DNA from 3 places in the Gracilibacillus pellucidus genome. Region 3 is predicted to be linked to each of the others. Evidence: predicted binding sites of a transcription regulator. Region 3 holds the regulator's gene; each other region holds the start of a gene.

Region 1 (5,763 bases), on a different contig from region 3:
TCATCAGAAGGTTCGGCAGCAAGCGATCAGAAGTCGGTGCAGGTAGCTGATGAAGTGACAGATAGTGGAGAAGAAACTAAAGCAAAAGCTGACGAAGAAACAGAGCCAAAGGATAATGAAAAACAAGATGAGCTTGAAGAGGAGCTAGCTGTTAATGCTACAGAGAGCGAGTCCGATCACAAAGAAGATAGTAAAGTTGTATATTTGACGTTTGATGATGGTCCGAGTACCGTTACTAATGAACTGTTAGATACACTTGCGAAATATGACGCAAAAGCAACATTCTTTATGCTTGAACCAAATATGAGAACACATCCAAATGAAGTTAAGCGTACAGTAAAAGAAGGTCATTCTGTTGGTTCGCATGGTGTTAGTCATGCTCTAAAGAAATTTTATCATGACGAACAATCAGCATTAGAGGAAATGAAAACAACTCAAGCAGCTATTGAGGAAATGACAGGAGTGCATTCTAAATTAGTACGTACTCCTTATGGTAGTATTCCATATTTTACGGACTCTTTCCGCAAAGTATTTAAGGAAAATGATTTGAAACTGTGGGATTGGAACGTAGATAGTAGTGATTGGAATTTATCAGAGGAAGACTATGTAGCAAATGTTATTTCTCAAGTAGAAAAATTAGATAAAGGTGGAGTAACGCCAATTATTTTGATGCATGACCGTGGGGAGACAGCTAGTCATTTAGATGTGTTATTACAATATTTACAAGAAAAAGGTTTCGAAACTATACCTATTTCAAATGACATGGAAGAATACAGCTTTAATTGTTATGACCGTTGTAAACGTGTTGCAAGTTAAGTCATTTAATAGTTTAGGAGGGGACTTAATAGACGAATGTACACATCCTTCTTAGTCAAGCCTTATCTAGAACCTGTATTTATCACAAAGAAAACGTAAGTTCTGTTGATGATCAGTACTAATATATCGCAATCAACAAAAAGAATGTCGGAGAGCTATTTCATCGAGCACTGACATGAATTACAGTATACACTCGCTTTTAGACTGCGAAAGTAAAAATAAAAAAAGGGCTGTCCGTACAATCAGGTATCTGATCATGCGGGCAGCTCTTTCGTTTATGAAAGGATTCCTGTATATTTTTACTGATTATGGGTATGCTCTCTAGTAACTACGCTCTATTGGAGGGGTTTCATGGCTAAAGTATGGTTCCTATTAAATATGGTAATTGTTTTAGTAATTGGCGTTATTAGTATCCAATCGCTTACTAATCAATATAATATGGCAGAGGAAAATGACGATGTAGAAGTTATGATTCAAGATCCATTAACTATCGAACTAACATTAGAAAAACAATATATAGATGGAAAAATAGAAACAGAATATACAGAGGAAATGATTGCATCAATGGAAGATTTTTGGTTAGCTTATCAAGATTGGCAAGTAATGGAGCAAACGGAGGGATTTATTCGTTTTCGCCAAGAGGTAGATGATATATCACCTTATTTGAAAACAAATGGATATTTCGGTCTTAAAAATGGACAATTAACCATTTTTGAAGGAATACCAATTCAGGAAGCAGCAGTTCAGTCATTTTATCAAATAGATACAGACGAGTTAGAAACATACTTACACGAGCAATTAAAAGAAGGTATCAAAATCAATTCAAAAGATGACTATTTAGAAGTGTTAGAAACATTTCGCTCTTATCAAGATATTAAAGCGGTCAACAGTTGAACGGTGAAATAGCACCGTTCTTTATTATTTCAATCTAAAAATATATAATGTTCACTTGTTTTTGATATCTATGATAAAATTATTGTTCCTATCTTGATTAACTATAAGGGATAGGCTAAAATTAATGTACGAACATATGATTGTTAATCGTGATAGAAATTGGAACGAAGAGGAGAACGTGTTATGATTGCATATATAAATGGGGATGTAGCGGAAATAACAGAGCAAAGTATTATATTAGAAACAAATGGTGTTGGGTATGAATTAGTATGTCCAAATCCTTATCGTTTCCAGGTAAAGGTTGGCGATAAACAAAAAATATACACGTATCATTATGTTAGAGAAGATGCGCAAATCTTGTACGGTTTTCAAGACCAAGATGAAAGAGCATTGTTCCAACAAATATTAAACGTGTCCGGAATTGGACCAAAAGGTGCATTAGCAGTACTTGCTACTACATCTGTTCGTGACTTTGTTGTCGCAATTGAACAAGAAGACGAAAAGTTTTTAACTAGTTTCCCTGGTGTTGGTAAAAAAACAGCAAGACAAATGATTTTGGACCTGAAAGGTAAGCTACCATTCGATTACCAGGCAGAAGAAATGCTACAACAGACAGAAACTACCCAGCAGAGTAATCAAGCACTAAATGAAGCAATGGAAGCATTGAAGGCGCTAGGATACTCTGAAAGTGAAATTAAGAAAATCAAACCAGTATTAATAAAAGAGCATAGTGATGCTGCTGATACATATATTCGAAAAGCATTAGCGTTGTTATCCTTATAAAGTGAGACTGCAATCAATGAGAGCTTGAGACTTCAACAGATTGTTAGTGAAACTTATCAGGAAGCAAAAGTCAGTTTTGAAAGGGGACGAATGATGGAGGAGCGAATTATTTCAGGTGAAATACAAGAAGAAGATATCGTTGAAGAGCTCAGTCTCCGCCCACAAGTACTAAAACAATATATTGGACAACATAAAGCAAAAGAAAATTTATCGATTTTCATTGAAGCAGCTAAAATGCGGGATGAAGCATTAGATCATGTTTTACTATATGGCCCACCTGGACTTGGTAAAACGACGATGGCTCAAATTATTGCCAATGAAATGGGCGTGCAATTTAAACAGACATCGGGCCCCGCTATTGAACGATCCGGTGACTTGGCTGCTATATTATCTTCATTAGAAGTAGGGGATGTTCTCTTTATTGATGAGATTCATCGTTTGCCAAGAGCGGTAGAAGAAATACTTTATCCTGCAATGGAAGATTTCTGTTTAGATATCGTGATTGGGCAAGGGCCGAGTGCTCGTTCTGTTCAGCTCGACTTACCACCTTTTACATTAGTAGGTGCGACAACACGGGCAGGTCTCTTAACAGCACCATTACGTGATCGTTTTGGTGTACTCTCTCGATTAGAATTTTATGAAGTTGCCGATCTTTGCGCAATCGTAGAACGAACAGGTGATATTTTTCAGGTAGAAATTGATCGAGAAGCAGCATGGGAGATTGCGAGGAGATCACGTGGAACACCACGTATTGCTAATAGATTATTAAAAAGAGTTCGTGATATTTCACAAGTAAAAGGTGAAGCGAGTATTTCCCTTGAAACGACCCAGAGAGCATTAGAAATGCTACAAGTGGACCATGAAGGACTTGATCAAATTGATCATAAATTATTAATAGCAATGATCGATAGTTTTCAGGGGGGGCCTGTTGGGTTAGACACCATCGCAGCTTCAATTGGTGAAGAATCGCAAACGATTGAGGATGTTTATGAACCTTATCTATTACAACAAGGTTTTATACAGCGTACCCCAAGAGGAAGATTAGTGACCCAGAAGGCATATGAGCATTTCAACCAGGAGGTGCCTCGTACTTGACGGACATTGGCAAAATCTTTATTGTAATAGGAGTTGTATGTATCATTATTGGTTTATTATGGGGGATTATTGGGAAATTACCTGGAGACATTAGTTTTAAGAAAGGTAATGTTTCTTTTCATTTTCCTATAATGACTTCTATTGTAATTAGCATTATCTTAACAGTAATTTTTGCTATTATTGGACGTTTTAAATAAATAGTGTGAAATGAAAAAGGAGAAATAAAGATGGAGATAGAAGATTTTGATTTTGATCTGCCAGAAGAACTGATTGCACAGACTCCATTAGCAGATCGAACAAGTTCTAGATTAATGGTATTAAACAAAGAGGATCGTTCGATTCATCATCATCATTTTTATGATATTGTAGAATTTTTAAAACCTGGTGATTGCCTCGTGTTAAATAATACGAAAGTGTTACCTGCACGTCTTTACGGAGTTAAGGAAGATACAGGTGCAAAAGTAGAGGTATTATTATTAACACAATTAGAAGGAGATCACTGGGAAGTACTTGTGAAGCCTGCTAAGAAGGTAAAAGAAGGTACCGTTATTAGCTTTGGTGAGGGTAAACTAACAGCGACATGTACTGAAATAAAAGAGCATGGAGGGAGAATCCTTCGCTTTGATTATGATGGTATCTTTTATGAAGTGCTTGACGAATTAGGTGAAATGCCACTACCACCATACATTAAACAGCAGTTAGAAGAACGTGATCGTTATCAAACCGTCTATGCAAAAGAAGAGGGGTCTGCTGCTGCTCCTACAGCAGGGCTACACTTTACAGAAGACTTGCTAGAGCAATTGAAACAAAAAGGTGTAGAGATTGCCTTTATTACACTTCATGTTGGATTAGGAACGTTCCGCCCAGTTAGTGTGGATAGTATTGAAGAACATGAAATGCATGCGGAATTTTATCAAATGACAAAAGAAACAGCAGGTCAATTAAATGCGGTAAAACAAAGAGGAGATCGGATTATTTCTGTAGGGACGACATCTACAAGAACATTAGAAACAATTGCTAGAGATACTGGTGGTCTATTTGAGGAACGTAGTGGTTGGACAGATATTTTTATTTATCCTCCATATCAATTTAAAGCAATTGATGGTTTAATTACGAATTTCCATTTGCCTAAATCAACATTAATTATGTTAGTAAGTGCGTTAGCTGATCGAGATTTTATTTTAGAAGCTTACAATAAGGCAGTAGCTGAACGTTACCGATTCTTTAGCTTTGGTGACGCTATGCTAATCCTTTAAGGAAAGGAAACGATTATGACAGCAATTAGATATGAACATATAAAAACATGTAAACAAACAGGAGCAAGGCTTGGACGAGTGCATACTCCACACGGCTCATTTGATACACCAACTTTTATGCCTGTAGGTACTTTAGCAACGGTAAAAACAATGAGCCCAGAAGAGTTGGATCAGATGGGAGCAAATATCATTCTTTCCAACACGTATCACCTATGGTTGCGCCCTGGTCATGATATTATTAAAGAGGCTGGCGGTTTGCACAAATTCATGAATTGGGATGGCGCTATTTTAACAGACTCTGGTGGTTTTCAAGTTTTCAGTTTAAGTGATTTGCGTAAAATTGAAGAAGAAGGTGTCCATTTTAGAAATCATTTAAGTGGTGAAAAATTATTCTTATCACCAGAGAAAGCGATGGAGATTCAAAATGCTTTAGGATCAGATATTATGATGGCATTTGATGAATGTCCTCCATATCCAGCAGAACATGCTTACATGAAAAAATCTGTAGAACGAACAAGTCGTTGGGCAGAACGGTGCTTGGAGGCACATGATAGAAAAGATGTCCAAGGTTTATTCGGTATTATCCAAGGTGGAGAATATGAAGACTTACGTAAATTAAGTGCGAGGGATTTAACCTCTCTTGATTTTCCCGGCTACGCTATTGGTGGTCTATCAGTAGGAGAACCGAAAGATGTGATGAACCGAGTGCTTGAGTTCACTACACCACTTTTACCAGAAGACAAACCACGTTATTTAATGGGAGTAGGTTCACCCGATTCCTTAATTGATGGTGCAATCCGTGGGGTAGATATGTTTGACTGTGTACTTCCAACAAGAATTGCCCGTAATGGTACATGTATGACGTCTGAAGGTAGGTTAGTTGTTCGAAATGCTAAATATGCACGTGATTTTTCACCAC
Region 2 (5,763 bases), on a different contig from region 3:
ACAATCAACCAATCATGTCCATCCAGCATTTGTCGTAGTCGATCCATTCCTATTCAAACAAGACTATCAATTTGAACTAGATGAGCCAACACAAGAACAATTAGCAATAAAAACACAAGAAGATTTACTTACATTAGCAATTGTTACAGTAAAAGATCCATTAACAACAAGTACAGCTAACTTACAAGCACCAATCATCATTAACCAAACCAAAAAATTAGCCAAGCAATACATCACCAAAAGCGAGCAATACACAACAAGAGAAACCATCTTCACACAAGCCTCACAGAAAGAGGTGGATTAAGATGCTAGTACTAACAAGAAAAACAAATGAAGCAATCCAAATCGGTGATGATATTCAGATTAAAGTCATTTCCGTTGATGGAGACCAAGTAAAACTAGGCATTAGTGCACCTAAAGATGTGGAAGTACACCGAAAAGAAATTTATCAAGCAATTCAACAGGAAAATAATGAAGCAGCAAATGTTTCTACTGATTTATTCAATTTAATCAAAAACAAAGAGTGACACATCAATCAAAAAGAGAGCCGGAGAATATCCAGCTCTCTTTTCATTTCTTCCCCCTCAAATGAAAATGCCCGATAAAGTGGAAAAACTGCCCGATATCCGAAGAAAAGTGCCCGATAAAACGTCAAAAGCGCCCGATATCGAAAAGGTTGGCTCCTCAAAATCATCAAAAAAGCTTAAAACAATGGCTTTTATAGTTCATTTATAAATAGCTTTATTCATTAGTTCGGCAATGAAAGGACGCTAAAATCTTGATAAATCAAACATTATCAGTAAATAAATCATTGAATAACACAATAAACTTCTATAACTAACATTTTTATAAAAAAAATGATAAAAAAAGCTAAACATTTTCTAATCATAGTCCGATAGTATTAGTAGAAGCTAATCGAGATAGAAGACGGCCGCTTTTATCTTGGTTAGTAACTATACTTAACCCACATGGATGTGGAAAATTACTTAAACTCAAGGAGGAAATTTTATTATGATTATTAACAATAATATTCCTGCGTTGAATACTCACCGTCAACTAGGAATCAACCAAGGTGCACAACAAAACTCAATGGAAAAACTTTCTTCAGGTCTTCGTATCAACCGTGCTGGTGATGATGCTGCAGGTCTTGCGATTTCTGAGAAAATGCGTGCGCAAATCAAAGGTTTAGATCAAGCAAGCCGTAATGCGCAAGATGGTATCTCTATGATTCAAACTGCTGAAGGTGCTTTACAAGAAACACAAAATATTTTACAACGTATGCGTGAACTTGCTACACAAGCAGCCAATGATACAAATAATGATACAGACCGTGGAGAAATTCAAAAAGAAATCAATGAATTAACTTCAGAAGTGAACCGTATCGCTAACACAACTGAATTTAATACGAAAGAAATGTTAAACGTATCAGGTTCTGGTTTTAGTGCAACTTTCCAAGTTGGTGCTAATAATGGTCAAAGCATGAGTATCAATGTTTTAAGTATGGATGCAGAGGCGCTTGGAATAGCTGGTGGTTCAAGTGGAATTGCTAACGGAGCTTCTGTATCAGGTCATGGTGTTGCTAGTGCCGTAGTATCTGGTGCTGCATTGACTTCTGGAACTGATGTATCTAATGGTACTTCTTCTTCAGGTACTTTGAGTGCATTAGATGTTTCTGATCACGATAAAGCAACAGCAGCTATTGAAGTATTCAATAATGCTATTGAAACTGTTTCAGCTCAGCGTTCTCAATTAGGTTCATTCCAAAACCGTTTAGAACATACTATTTCTAACTTAGATAATTCTTCTGAGAACTTATCAGCAGCGGAATCTCGTGTCCGTGACGTTGATATGGCGAAAGAAATGATGGAAATGACTCGTGCTAACATCCTTTCTCAAGCGTCTCAGTCTATGTTAGCTCAAGCAAATCAAATGCCTCAGTCAGTGTTACAACTACTAGGTTAATGATTTGAACGGGCGTCTTACTTGGTAACGGGTAAGATGATCACTGGGTGAATTGCTGGGACTTCCTAAAGCTATGTCAACCACAGCGGAGTTGGAAACGACAAACGTAATGGTATGAAAATGATAAAGATAAATGGATAATCAGCAGCCAAGCTCCTGTCTCGAAAGAGTGGAGAAGGTTCAACGACTAGGTTAGACCACCTAAAGCAATTGCAATGGTGATGAAATCCATAGGACAGTGCAAATACTGTTCGAAGTGCCCAGCTCCTAGGTCGCTTAGGATGAAGATATAGTCTAACCAATGATCGAAAGACATTGAGGCAGTGCAAGCCAACCAACAACCACAATCAGTACTTCAATTATTAGGTTAATAGATACTGATTTAGTAGAGGAGATCCTAGCGATTGTGCTAGGGTCTTTTCTTTTGAAGTAAAGGAAGTTGTTTAATGTAGGATTTGCTTTTACTGGTAAATTCCATTATTACGCAATTCTCTCAACTTATTAACGATTGACCAATAGGTTCGTTGTAAAGCAATTGCAATCTGTTTATCTGTCATACCTTGCAATTTATAAGTTATTAGTTTTTCTATCTCTGCTGCACTATAAGGTTTAGTGCGTTCAGAAGAGGTTGCAATTACCTCATATTCTGGATAACTTAATTGATATTTCTGTTTTTCCTGTTCAAAACGATATAACCAATTTGTTTTATAGTTCATAATTGGGCACTGAGAGGTAACACTACTGATCATGTCTAAAAAATGATAAGTGTTGACAGTAGATGTAAAGCGAAGAATTCTACCATGTCCATCTTTTCTTTTGCTAATAGTAAAAAGGATATCAAAGTGTGAGCGTATATGTTCATTTAACCGAATGAGATCTTCATGCTGAAAGGATTGTAGATAAAGATAGACATTAGGAATGAGATAAATCTTTTTGAGTCGATGATTGATTCGTCTAGAGATAGATAATGTACCATCATCCATGTAGAGAGTAGCGAGAAAGCTAATATCTGTGCATTTTGACAAAAGTCTACTTGGTATTACTTTATTACCATAGGGATCGTAGAAGTCATCGAAAATATCAGTGAAAAGAGGCATTGATTTAGAACGAAGAGTATCTTGATGTTTATTGATATACAACAATGGCGAAAGTATTTTCAGTTTCCATTGACGGTAAGCAAGCTGAGCCCGTGAAAAGTGCTCACGATAACTATTATTTTTGCGGCGGCTATTCTTATACAGCTTTGTGATTTCCCCATCTCCTAATATAGAAGCAATAAGAACATTTTGTTGTATAGTACTTAATTGGTTAATAGAATTCAAATGAATCACTTCCTTTCTTTTATAGTTCTATAATACAAAAAGAACGTATGTTTGTAAAATGGTTAAGAATAATTAAAAAGCTAGCAATTAAGCAACGGTTGTTTATTAATTAAGTCATGAACTTCATTACATAAATGTGATTTTAAAATATACGCTAACAAGCTTCGCAATAGAAGATGAAGAAATAATTATTGCAATCCTATCAGGTGATAGTAATAACTCATTAGTCTCGCATGAAGTTATACTGAACTTTTTGTCTGTTTAATATTACTTATTTGATGAAAATGAAAGACAGATAAGCAAAGGTAGTCAATATCGATTTTACGTATCCATATATGTATAAATTTCTACAAGGCAGTATATAAATATCGACTTATTTATTTGCTTTTAGTTTCGAGTTGTATTAACGCGCTTAAGCAGTACACGATCTAGACTTGATTATGTGCAATTTGTTGTTCTGATCATAAAACTATTTAATGTTTAAGTACTGTTTTACAGGTTTGAAAAATAGTTCGATCGTCATGCATTCTCTGTACGATTTTGTATGGATAGTTTTCACTTGTTCTTGTGAAAGTAATTGTTCAACTAATGTTTTTTGAGTAAATTTGTCCATGTGCTGTTTTTTTATTTTGGAATTTTTATGGCGGAATAAATTATTGGAATGTTCTGATTTTAACTCTGAGTTAAATTATTTTAATGCGACACTAGTGATATATAAAAGTTAAATAGAAGTGAGGATACTGTTATGGAACATATACTGGTAGGTGTGATTTCTGCTGTAATTACGGCATTCGTTACCATTCATCAATTTGGTGAAAAACATAAAGCGAAGTACATAACAAAGGAAAGAAAGCAATGGCGAGCAGATATACGGGAAAAATTAGAAGAAGTGTCTTATACAAAGGATGCTAAAATTTTACAAAAATTCTTGGCATTTCTCTATGTCCGTTTAAATCCGAATGATCCAGAAGATAAAGAGATTGTGAAGTTAGTAGAAACTATGATAGGTGACTAGGAGTACTTTGATAAATGTACGTGCTGTCCTAATGATAGGAATGAAAAAGATTGCTTTAAGAGTAAAAGTGAGAAATGTTTAAAATGCAAATGGAAAGAATTACATGAACGGATTTCCGAATTATTGAAGCATGATTGGGAAAGATCGAAGCGAGAGGTGAATGGTTTAAAATGGATATGGCGTATCATAGTAGGAGCATTCTATTTGATAATCTATATTAATTTCATACTATTATCGGCACAGATAGAAGATTCTTGCTTGAACGTTATTAATCTAGTGTTAAATACATTGCTATACATCCTAGTGGCTAGTGTATTTGCTTTTATATGTGAAAAAGTTATACATACGTGGAAAAAGAATGTTCAAGTAAAAAAATGGTATCGGCTAGCGAGAATATGCAATATACGGATATATAAATCGAATGCTAGTAGTTCAGAAAAGACAATCGATAATGATAAAAATGAGGGAGAAACAAGTGCTTCAGATGCTGAGATAATCTTGTATCTGATAACGGGAATCTGTATAGCAATAATAATTTTTCTATTGTTTCATAGTATATTTTGTGTGAATCATGTTGAATTGTTAGAGAAAATATCTTCTTTTTGTCCGTAATCCTTTCTTGCTATTTAATTTTCTCCATTCTCAACCGATATAATACATACAAGTATTTTCAAGGAGGACCACTATGCAATTAACACTAAATGATAATCAAAAGTCACTTACAATAGATGAAGATATTACTGTAGAACGTGTAATTGAAGCGATCAATCAATTAATCGGAACGGAATTGATCTTCAGTCACCTTATTATTGATAATCAGGAAATTTATTCGGATCATCATTTATACATAGAACGATATATCGACGAGATTTTGCAGATAAAAGTCATTGCTAAGACAAAGTCTGTTTACATAAATGAAACATTACTATCAGCAGAAGAATATTTGCAAAATGCACTACCTGCAATAGATACATTGGTTGAACAATTTTATCAGGGTGTTGAAGCAGATACATGGAATAGATTTCAACAGATGACTGACGGGATACAGTGGTTGATGGATGTGATTGCAACAGTCGATAAATTTATAGAAAGACCAAGTGACTGGGTGTCATATGTAGAAATCTATCAACAATTAGAGAGTAATGTGGCAGAATTAGCAGAAGCGGTTGAGAATCAAGATACGATCTTAATTGTTGATATTGTTAACTATGAAATGAAACCATTACTAGAACAATTACAGCAGTTATTAACAAAGACTATTGACCAAGAAGGAAGTCGAACAAATGTTAATTGAAAATAGAGATTTTTTACGTTTGAAGAATCGTCCGTTATTAGAACAATTGAATACAATGGAAGATGAGACAGACACTACTATAGTAGAAGATTCTAAGCAAGGGGTTCCAACGCTTAAAGTAGAGGTAGAAGGAAAATATAAGTATATTCATAGTAAATATAATCCTGAAC
Region 3 (5,763 bases):
GGCGTGTAAGTACTAATGCAGTTGGCTGTGAAGTAGATTCAACAGCTAAACGCCACGCAGCTTGTACTTCATTTCCATCAGCAGGACGGATAACAGAAAGATTAGGCATTGCTCTAAACGCTGCTAATTGTTCAACAGGCTCGTGAGTCGGACCATCTTCCCCTACTGCAATAGAATCATGTGTTAATACATATGTTACAGGTAGGTTTTGAATAGCAGATAAACGAACTGCTGGACGTAAGTAATCACTGAATACGAAGAACGTACCACCGAACACTTTTAAGCCACCGTGTAATGCCATACCATTAAGCGCTGCAGCCATAGCAAATTCACGTACACCAAACCAAATATTACGCTTGTCAGGTTCAGCTGCTGAGAAATCACCAGCATCTTTTAGGTTTGTTTTGTTAGATCCAGCTAAGTCGGCACTTCCACCAAATAATGATGGTACTGCTTTAGCCACCGCATTTAACACTTCACCAGATGTAGCACGAGTAGCTGCTGCATGAGTACCAGCTTCATATACAGGTAATTCTTTCTCCCATCCTTCTGGAAGTTTGTCATTAATTGCATCCTCTAATTCTTGGCTTAATTCAGGATAAGCTTTCTTATATGCATCGAATAGTTCATTCCATTCTTGCTCAGCTTTTTTACCGTTTTCAACAATTTTCGTTTCAAAATCTTGGTATACTTCATCTGGAACAGCAAATTCTTCATGATCCCAAGCATAAGTTTCTTTTGTTAGTTTCACTTCATCTTGACCAAGTGGTGCACCATGTGATGCAGATGATCCAGATTTGTTAGGAGAACCAAATCCGATTACTGTTTTTACTTCAATTAATGTAGGTTGATCAGTGTTTGCTTTTGCATCTGTAAGTGCTTTAGAGATAGATTCTGTATCTGTTCCGTCTTCTACACGGATTACTTGCCATCCATATGCTTTAAAACGATCTTCTACATTTTCCGAAAATGCTTTATTCAACTCACCATCTAAGGAAATATCATTAGAATCATATAGTGCAATAAGTTTGCCTAATTTCAAATGACCAGCAAGAGATGCCGCTTCATGTGAGATACCTTCCATCAAGTCACCATCACTTACAAGTGCAAATGTGTAGTGATCTACAACATTGAAGTCATCTTTATTATATTTAGCTTCTAAGTGTTTTTCAGCCATTGCCATACCAACACTCATCGCAATACCTTGTCCAAGTGGTCCAGTAGTTGCTTCTACTCCATCTGTATGATGAACTTCTGGGTGACCTGGTGTTTTAGAACCCCATTGACGAAATTCTTTTAGGTCATCGATTGATACATCATAACCAGCTAAATGTAGTAAGCTGTATAACAACATTGACCCGTGTCCTGCTGATAATACGAAACGGTCACGGTTAAACCATTTAGAACTTTTCGGGTTATGGTTCATGTGTTCAGTCCAAAGAGTATATGCCATTGGTGCTGCGCCCATAGGCAACCCTGGGTGACCAGAATTAGCTTTTTCAATAGCGTCTATTGATAATGTTCTAATAGCATTAATAGACTTTTGTTCAATTTGCTTTGCCATCGTAAATTTGTCCCCTTTCAATATACAAAAAAATATGTACGCACATCTATAATCCTATAACGAAATGAAGTCAAAGACAAGTATCTCTATTCAAAAACAGAGCATTTTCTTCAAAAACAGCAATGTTTAACAAAATTTTCTTGTATAAACAAAGAAAAAGCAGCAAAATACTACTTTTTCTTTTGTAACTTTTTAAGTTTTTCCGGAGTAACGTCATTCCCATTCGGGTCAACGACTGTCATCCCCTTCATATGATTTTTAAATGATTTTCTCACATTTTTCAAATAAGCTTCACGTAATTCTTTTTGTTCTTGTTTTTCTTCTACTGTTAAGCCTTCTTTTTTCGATTTATTTGCAAGCTCATTAATTCGAGCAATTTTATCTTGTGATAACATCGAGATTGTACACCTCATTCCTTTTAAAAATGAAAAAAAGTATATGACATCATCGTCTATACTCCCTATCATTCTAATCTTCATCTTGTAATTTTTCAAGTGTTTGATACTCTTGGTAACGGCGATGTACCGTTGCTTTGGATACATCATAACCCATTCCTCTAAGAACAGATGCAATCTCTTGAAACGTAAGCTTATTGCCCTTCAATCTAACAACTTCTTCAATCGGGAATTCTTTTCGCTCACGTCCTGTCGCAAGATGTTGATTAGAAAGGTTTTTAGCTGGATTATAGCCGTTGCTTACTGCTTTTTTCATTCCTCGTCTTATTTTGGCATTATGTAATTTTCGCTGATACTCTTCTACTATGGACACAATTTGCAAAACCATTGAATCCCCTTCTGACAAATGAAGCTCACCATTATGTGATAATGTGTAAATCGATATACCTAAACGATTCAATTGATGTAACAAAGCTATTTTCGTATTTCCTCTACCTAGTCTAGTCTCATCCTGAACCAGAAGGGTGTCAGCTTGTCCATTTTGAAATGATTCTAACATTTCAAAGACACCCTCTCTTTCAATCTCATAGCCGCTCTGTTTCTCTTGTATCGTCTTAAACACATTAAAATTATATTGATTAGCGAAATATTGTAGTTCTTCTGCTTGTCTTTTAAGAGAAGTTTCTTGTGCATCCTTCTCTGTACTTACACGACAATAAATAATTGCATTAGTCATTTTTCTTACTCTCCTACTTTATAAACTAGTTACTACAGAATAATATAAAAAGATAATAGCTAGTATAAAGGCAACTAAGTAAAAAATGTCAACTTTCGATAAATTTTTTAACATATTATCCCTCCACAGAACTTTTGTTCGTAACCATATTATACACGAACGAATGTTCATGTCAACAGATTTTTCGAACGAATGTTTGTAAAACAATTGTTGCTGTGCTATAATTTACTTAATAAATAATACGTGTGAGGAGATTTTAATATGACAAATCTATCAAAACGGCAAGAAGAGATTTTGGCTTATATTAAACAGCAAGTAGAATTAAAAGGATATCCACCATCTGTTCGTGAAATTGGGGAAGCGGTCGGCCTAGCATCAAGCTCAACTGTTCATGGACACTTGGCTAGATTAGAAAAGAAAGGCTACATTCGTCGTGACCCTACGAAGCCAAGGGCTATTGAAGTCCTTCCACAAGAAGGCGAAATTACTATTCCAAAATCTGAGGCTACTTTTGCACCAGTTATCGGGAAAGTTACAGCAGGTCTACCGATTACTGCTGTTGAAAACATTGAAGAGTATATCCCAATTCCTTATAACGAAATGCATGCAAGCGACCAATTATTTGTATTGATTATTGAAGGCGATAGTATGATAGAAGCTGGCATTTTAAACGATGATAAAGTAGTAGTTAAACAGCAAAACACAGCTGAAAATGGAGATATTGTTGTTGCAATGACAGAAGATAGTGAGGCTACGGTTAAACGTTTCTTTAAAGAAAAAGACCATATTCGCCTACAGCCTGAAAATGCAACAATGGAGCCATTAATTTACGAAAATGTTAGTATTTTAGGGAAAGTCGTAGGGTTATATCGAACCGTTTAAATGGATACCTCCTGCCTGATATAGAGTGCGCACTATTATAGTCGCACTTCTTTTTTCTTAATACCATAATAATATTATGTTAACTATTTTGCCCATAATAATCCCCTTGGCAATTGATTCATACTGCCAAGAGGATATTTTTCTTATGATGGTGATGACTGTAGCGCTTGTATCCCACATTACTGGTACGTCTAATTAAACAAAGGTACCTCTTTGTCAATGGAATATCTGCTAATGTCACTTCTAGATATATGCTCATTGAAAGAAAAATAGTAGCAGACCGTATCTTTCTTCATGTTAGGACTACCTGAAATCTTTTGATCGAGTATAGAAGATTTATACAGGCCAATTTACACTCATCAAATGTCTTTTTACTTTATGGCAGGATTCCTCCACCGTTTGGCGGTGCTGGTAATGTGTGTGTCGGTGCAACACCTGGCGTTTCGCAACGATTTGGATTGACATCACAAATATTACCGCTTGCGTCTTGAATTACTGGACGTGTTACCGTAATCGTTGTTTTTAAGATTACTTTAAATAGGATACCTTGAACAAGATCGATTCCTGCTGCCCCGATTACAGGGACACCTGGCTGAACAAAGATACCTTCGATTTCCAATGGTGTTTCCGTTAACGTATCTTCTGGACATGCTCCAGGGAAGTCGGTGTGTTCTTGGAATGGAAGACTAGTATCCAACGTAACGGGCAATTCAATATCTAAAATAGAGATTGTAATGGATGCAGGTAAAAGACCAATATTAACTACTTTATCCTTAATAACACGTGCATTTTGTGTTACAGCATCTAAATTCGGTACAATATTAACAGAAACAATATCATCTAACACACCTAAACCAGCAAACGCTGTAATTGGTAATGTTGACTCCGCCACTTTTTGTACGGTCTTTGTTCCTACTAATGAGTTTACTACTACACAATCGTTGGTTAATTGTGCTGGTTTTATTACTGGTTCTGTCACATTACAGTTACAACCTTCTACTTTCTTTTTCGCTTTTGGTCTTAAAGGTAGTTTTGCAGGAACCTCAACTTTAACACCACAATTGTTACTTGCCATTATATCGCTTCCTTTCACTCTTATTTCATTATGAAACTAACTTTAATTTTGCTAGCCATTTTCCAACTATCGCAGAACTGCTCATGGCATAAGATCTTTTATTTTTAGTGCAATTGATACTTCAATGACTGCAAATCCTAGAGCTGTGCAGCGATTTGCAATTATTTCTTTCGTTGTTCATTCTAGTTTCATAGCTTTCTCCAATATATAACAAGAACAGCCAGTTGATTGCATTTTTTGTACTGACTATCCAGTCTTAACTAACCTTGTTAGATGATTAACCTATGGTAAAGGTAAAATGCCTCCACCATTTGGCGGTGCTGGTAATGTCTGTGTCGGTATAGCGCCTGGCGTTTCACAACGGTTTGGATTAACATCACAAACATTTCCGCTTGCATCTTGGATAACTGGTCGTGTAACCGTAATCGTTGTTTTCAATACTACTTTAAATAGAATACCTTGAACAAGATCAATACCAGCAGCTCCAATTACAGGTACACCCGGCTGAACAAAGATACCCTCTATTTCTAATGGAGTTTCCGTTAGTGTATCTTCTGGACATGCTCCTGGAAAATCTGTATGCTCTTGGAACGGTAAACTTGTATCTAATGTTACAGGAAGTTCAATACCTAGAATCGAAATAGAAATGGATGCCGGAAGTAGACCGATGTTGACTACTTTATCCCTGATAACTCGTGCATTTTGTGTAACTCCTTCTAAATTTGGAACTACATTAACTGATACAATATCATCTAGCACACCTAAACCAGCAAACGCTGTAATTGGTAATGTCGCTTCCGCCACTTTTTGAACTGTCTTTGTTCCTACTAATGAATTTACAACGACACAATCATTCGTTAATTTCGCTGGTTTAATAGCTGGTTCTTTTACGTTACAGCTGCAACCAACTATCTCTTTTTTCGGAACAATAATTTCTTTTCTTGCATTTGCTTTTTTCTTTGTAGAGACTCTTGCTGAACTTTGTACTCTTCCACACTTATTGCAAGCCATTATACCCCATCCTTCTTTATTCAAGATTTTTTTCCATTAAGGATTCTCTTTATTTTACTGATTTCACCAAGTTTGGTGTGGGCATTTACGATAGTCGTTA

The links. The regulator LexA, encoded in region 3, represses DNA repair genes until DNA is damaged. The targets are predictions, from matches to a motif close to CGAACATATGTTCG.
Region 1: a site for LexA is predicted at 1,840-1,853, ahead of ruvA (Holliday junction branch migration protein RuvA). Genes of this name have one in related genera too.
Region 2: a site for LexA is predicted at 3,325-3,338, ahead of SH601_RS01265 (DNA endonuclease). Genes of this name have one in related genera too.

What each region holds. Positions count from the first base shown of each region.
Region 1 is NZ_JAWZSR010000006.1:2,230-7,992, reverse strand. Features, by position in the region: gene SH601_RS11165 (polysaccharide deacetylase family protein) at 1-816, shown strand, start outside; gene SH601_RS11160 (BofC C-terminal domain-containing protein) at 1,168-1,710, shown strand; gene ruvA (Holliday junction branch migration protein RuvA) at 1,894-2,493, shown strand; gene ruvB (Holliday junction branch migration DNA helicase RuvB) at 2,587-3,588, shown strand; gene SH601_RS11145 (DUF2905 domain-containing protein) at 3,585-3,785, shown strand; gene queA (tRNA preQ1(34) S-adenosylmethionine ribosyltransferase-isomerase QueA) at 3,816-4,844, shown strand; gene tgt (tRNA guanosine(34) transglycosylase Tgt) at 4,860-5,763, shown strand, end outside.
Region 2 is NZ_JAWZSR010000001.1:270,145-275,907, forward strand. Features, by position in the region: gene fliW (flagellar assembly protein FliW) at 1-304, shown strand, start outside; gene csrA (carbon storage regulator CsrA) at 306-527, shown strand; gene SH601_RS01260 (flagellin N-terminal helical domain-containing protein) at 1,012-1,962, shown strand; gene SH601_RS01265 (DNA endonuclease) at 2,424-3,284, opposite strand; gene SH601_RS01270 (hypothetical protein) at 4,030-4,299, shown strand; gene SH601_RS01275 (DUF8042 domain-containing protein) at 4,985-5,593, shown strand; gene SH601_RS01280 (motility associated factor glycosyltransferase family protein) at 5,583-5,763, shown strand, end outside.
Region 3 is NZ_JAWZSR010000008.1:122,309-128,071, reverse strand. Features, by position in the region: gene tkt (transketolase) at 1-1,564, opposite strand, end outside; gene SH601_RS13680 (DUF896 domain-containing protein) at 1,735-1,959, opposite strand; gene SH601_RS13675 (YneB family resolvase-like protein) at 2,033-2,695, opposite strand; gene lexA (transcriptional repressor LexA) at 2,957-3,577, shown strand; gene SH601_RS13665 (hypothetical protein) at 3,954-4,652, opposite strand; gene SH601_RS13660 (hypothetical protein) at 4,935-5,663, opposite strand.